2 regions of the Rhodococcus sp. GQ147 genome follow, and region 2 is predicted to be linked to the other one. Evidence: riboswitches for the same ligand, from Rfam matches in the RefSeq annotation. Region 2 holds a riboswitch; the other holds the start of a gene.
What was found. A riboswitch is a leader RNA that binds a small molecule or an ion and turns the genes downstream of it on or off. The one in region 2 is predicted to bind glycine.

Region 1 (2,200 bases), on a different contig from region 2:
CCGGGACGCGCACGAGGACGGTGTCGAAGAACTCATCGTGGACAACCTCGACGCCACCGGCGCGCAGACCGTCGGCGAGGCGGCGGGCGTGCCCGGCGACGCGGCGGGCGATGCCGGTGAGGCCTTCGGCGCCGTGGTACGAGGCGTACATGGCCGCGAGCACGGCGAGGAGCACCTGGGCGGTGCAGATGTTGCTGGTGGCCTTCTCACGGCGGATGTGCTGCTCACGGGTCTGCAACGCGAGGCGGTAGGCCGGGTTGCCGTCCGCGTCCACCGAGACACCGACGAGGCGTCCGGGCAGGGTGCGGGTGTGGGCGCTACCGACGGCGAGGTAGCCGGCGTGCGGCCCGCCGAAGCCCATCGGCACACCGAACCGCTGGGTGGTGCCGAAGCACGCGTCGGCACCCTGCTCCCCGGGCGGGGTGATCAAGGTCATGGCCAGCAGGTCGGCGCCGATGGCGACGAGCGCGCCGCGGCCGTGGGCCGCCGCGATGATCGGAGCGGCGTCGATGATGCGGCCCGAAGCGCCGGGCACCTGGAGGATCACGCCGAAGAACTCGCCCTCGGGAAGTCCGTCGGCAGCGAGGTCGACGGTGACGATCTCGATACCGAGCGGTTCGGCGCGGGTCGCCAGCACCGCGGCGGTCTGCGCGAACAGGTTGACGTCGACGACCAGGCGCGGGCTCTTGGACTTGCGGTTCGCGCGGCGCAGCAGGGTCATGGCCTCGGCAGCGGCGGTGGCCTCGTCGAGCATCGACGAGTTCGCGATCTCCATGCCGGTCAGGTCGGCGACCATGGTCTGGAAGTTCAGCAGCGCCTCGAGGCGTCCCTGGCTGATCTCCGGCTGGTAGGGGGTGTAGGCCGTGTACCAGGCGGGGTTCTCGATGATGTTGCGCAACAGCACGGGCGGCGTGAGCGTGTCGTAGTAGCCGTGGCCGATCATCGACGTCGCCACGGTGTTCTGCGACGCGAGTGCCTTCAGTTCGGCGAGTACGTCGTGCTCGGAGCGGGGCGTGTCGAGGACGTCGAGGCCGGTCGGCACGTTGTCTGCACGGTCGTCGAGGATGGCGGCCGGCACCGCGGCGGTGGCGAGGGCGTCGAGGGAATCGACTCCCACGACGTCGAGGATCCGGTTCAGGCCGGCGGTGTCGGGGCCGATGTGGCGATCGGCGAAGTTCGAGGTGACGGCATCTGTCATCGCAGCTCCCGGGCTGGTCGGCGAGGTCCACATGCGCGCGGTCGCGCGAGGTGGTTCCTCCCCCTCTGTCGTGAGCTCGCGGAGCGAGCGCCTGAGAGATTCGGCCGGCCAGAGCCTTTCCCCGTGGGCGGGCGGGTGCTCCCGCCACTTTCCAGAGACGTCGGAGCTCACGCGGTCCCGGTTGCCTGAGAGATTGACGGGGAGGTGCTGCTCCTTCGGCGCCCGGCTCGGTGTCCGGGTCTCTCCCGCGTGATGGCGACGCGTCTTCGAGTCTAGTTCACGTCGCGGGGGTCGAAATACCGCAGGTGCGGAAAGTGCCGCCGGCGGTGGAGTGGAGCGGTCATGTGGTCGGCCGATGCGACATCAGTGGTGTGGTCAGCCGATGCGGCGGTTGATGCGTTCGCGGCGACGCGACGCCAGTTCGTCCTCGGGGCGTTCCTCGACGCCGCCGCCGTCGGCGCGTTCGGCGGGGAAATCGGCGATGCTGCCGGTGAGCTCGCGCATCGCGCCGCTCACCGCGATCCCGAAGACGCCCTGCCCGCCCTGCAGCAGGTCGACGACCTCTTCGGGCGACGTACATTCGTAGACGGTGGTGCCGTCGGAGAAAAGAGTGATCTTCGCGAGGTCGCCCACCCCACGGCTGCGGAGATGGTCGACGGCGACGCGGATGTTCTGCAGCGAGACGCCGGTGTCGAGCAGGCGCTTGACGATCTTGAGGACGAGGATGTCCTTGAACGAGTACAGCCGTTGGCTACCGGAACCGGCAGCCCCGCGGATGGACGGTACGACCAGATTCGTGCGGGCCCAGTAGTCGAGCTGGCGGTAGCTGATTCCTGCGATCTGGCAGGCGATGGGCACGCGGTAGCCGACGAGCTCGTCGGGCGCCGAGTTGTCCGGAAACAGGCCCGGTTGGATCTCGTCGGTCTCGTTCGTCCGCGGCGCCGGATTCGAGCGATCGCCGGAATCGACGCCGAGTGGCTGTCCCTTCGTCCGATCTCGCAC
Region 2 (2,200 bases):
TCATCAGCGCGACCACGACTTCGAGGTAGGACAGGCCGGACAGTTCCGCGGCGCGGAGGTGCTTGCCTGCGACGACGAGCAGCCCCAGCGCGAACAGACCACAGACGACGAAGAACCCACCGGCCCACAACCAGTGCGTCGCGGTCATCCCCGACAGGTCGGGTCGAGTCACCGCGACCATCCCACCTGCCGCGACGGCGCCGAAGACGAAGTTCCACAGGGACCGGACGTCGGACGGCATGTCGGTGCGATAGCGGTAGCACAGCAGGGCCCCGCCGTAGAAGACTCCCGAGGCAGCGCCCAGCACGGTACCCAGCGTCTCGTGCTCGCCCCCGGACGATTCACCGCCCACCAGGCCGGCGGCGAGCAACATGCCGGCGAACGCCGTGCCGATCGACAGGGCGTCGAGGCGACCGACCCTCTCCTTCAGGAACACCCGGGCGAGGGCCGTCGCGACGACGGGGCCGAGGTAATGGAGAACCACGGCACGGGACAGGTCGGTCAACACCGTGGCGGACAGATAGGTCGCGAGGGACAGTCCGAGGAGCACACCGCCACCGACGACCGACCAGGACAGGCGGGTCCGGCGCAACTGTCCGAGGCGGCGGGACAGCGCGATCAGGACGAGCATGCCGATCGCTCCGACCGCCATCCGCCCGAGCGTGAGTGCTTCACCGAGCACCGCGCCTTCGGGAGTGGCCTTGCGGCCGAACAATCCTGCGGCGCCCATCGCGGTCGCGGACAGCACGATCGCGGCGATCCCGAGTCGCCGGTTCGTACGCGGCGGCGACTTCGGGGCGGGGGAGGGAGGGAGAACAGGGCCACGCGACTCGGTCGGTGCAACTTCGGGGCGCTGCTCGAGCAGCGCATGATCGGCGCGCAGGGGCGCGCCCAGGGAAACGGTCACACGTCTACCTCGGGTCCAGGGTGCACGAAACGAGCACCAGCGGGTGTTGTCGTTCCCCGCTCTGTCATCGGACCTGAGAGCTTTCGCGGACGGAGCCGCTTACACCTTCGGTGAACCCGGAAGAGTTGCTTTCCAGAGGAGCCTCGCCGTGGCGGTCTGGGGGGCCTGAGAGATTCCCGGGGAGGTTGCTCCTTCGGCGCCCGCTGTGTGCGGGACTCTCCCGCCGCGGTTCGGTGGCTGTTCAATTGTCCGTCGAGTATCTCATGGACTTGCCGTAACCGTGCCGTAGGGGACATCCGGTGCGTGTGCCCACAGCTCGCTGCGAGTGCCCGCGGTACGGATTGCGGATGGTTAGCTTGGTCGACATGAGTGCTCTGCCGAGACCGTGGATGCAGTTGCGGATCGCCGCGGGCGTATACCGATTCCGGGAGAGTCTGTTCGCGCTGCCCGCGCTGGTCGTCGTCGCCGGAGCCGTGCTCGCGGAGGTGAGCGGCTACATCGATCGGACCTTCGGCCCCTTCGCGTGGGGCATGAAGATGAACAGCAACGCCGCGATCTGGCTGCTGAGCACCGTGGCGGGTGCCACGATCACCACCGCCGGCGTCGTCTTCTCGTTGACCGTCGTGAGCCTGCAGTTGGCCAGCAGCCAGTTCTCGCCGCGGGTGATGCGGTCCTTCATCCGGGATCGGGCCAGCCAGACGGTGATCGGGGTGCTGGTGGCGACCTTCGTCTACTGCGTGCTGACACTGCGCCACATCGGCGCGGACGACGCCGCACCTGCCCCGACACTGTCGACCACCCTCGCTGTGGTCCTCGCGGTGTCGACCGTGGTGCTCATCATCGCCTATCTCAACCGGCTGGCCCACGGTCTGCAGGTCGGGGAGGTGGTGCGCAGCATCGCCTCGGAGGCCGAGAAGGTCATCTCGAACACGAGCCGGAGTTCGCGCGGCGAGATCCACGTCGACCGGGTGCCGGAGCCGGATTTCACCGAGGGGGCGACGGTGTACGCCCGGCGCGACGGCTGGGTGACCCAGGCGCCGGCCGAGCTCGTTCTCGCCGTGGTACCGCCGGGTTCGGTCGTGCGGATGGAGACGCGTCCCGGCGCGTACATTCACTGCGGGGAACCGCTGCTGCGGATCCATCCGAAGCCGGAACGGGCGGTGGTCCTGCGGCGGCTCGAGGCGGCCGTGGAGATCTCGAATACGCGCACCATGCAACAGGACGTGGACTTCGCGCTGCGGCAACTCGTCGACATCGCGCTGCGCGCACTGAGCCAGGCGATCAACGACCCGA

Region 1: another riboswitch for glycine. It lies ahead of gcvP (aminomethyl-transferring glycine dehydrogenase); the one in region 2 lies ahead of AC6CID_RS09855 (DMT family transporter).

What each region holds. Positions count from the first base shown of each region.
Region 1 is NZ_JCAXDU010000012.1:139,630-141,829, forward strand. It holds gene gcvP (aminomethyl-transferring glycine dehydrogenase) at 1-1,198, opposite strand, end outside; glycine riboswitch at 1,361-1,456, opposite strand; gene AC6CID_RS15355 (MerR family transcriptional regulator) at 1,574-2,200, opposite strand.
Region 2 is NZ_JCAXDU010000006.1:200,290-202,489, forward strand. It holds gene AC6CID_RS09855 (DMT family transporter) at 1-907, opposite strand, end outside; glycine riboswitch at 1,050-1,140, opposite strand; gene AC6CID_RS09860 (DUF2254 domain-containing protein) at 1,273-2,200, shown strand, end outside.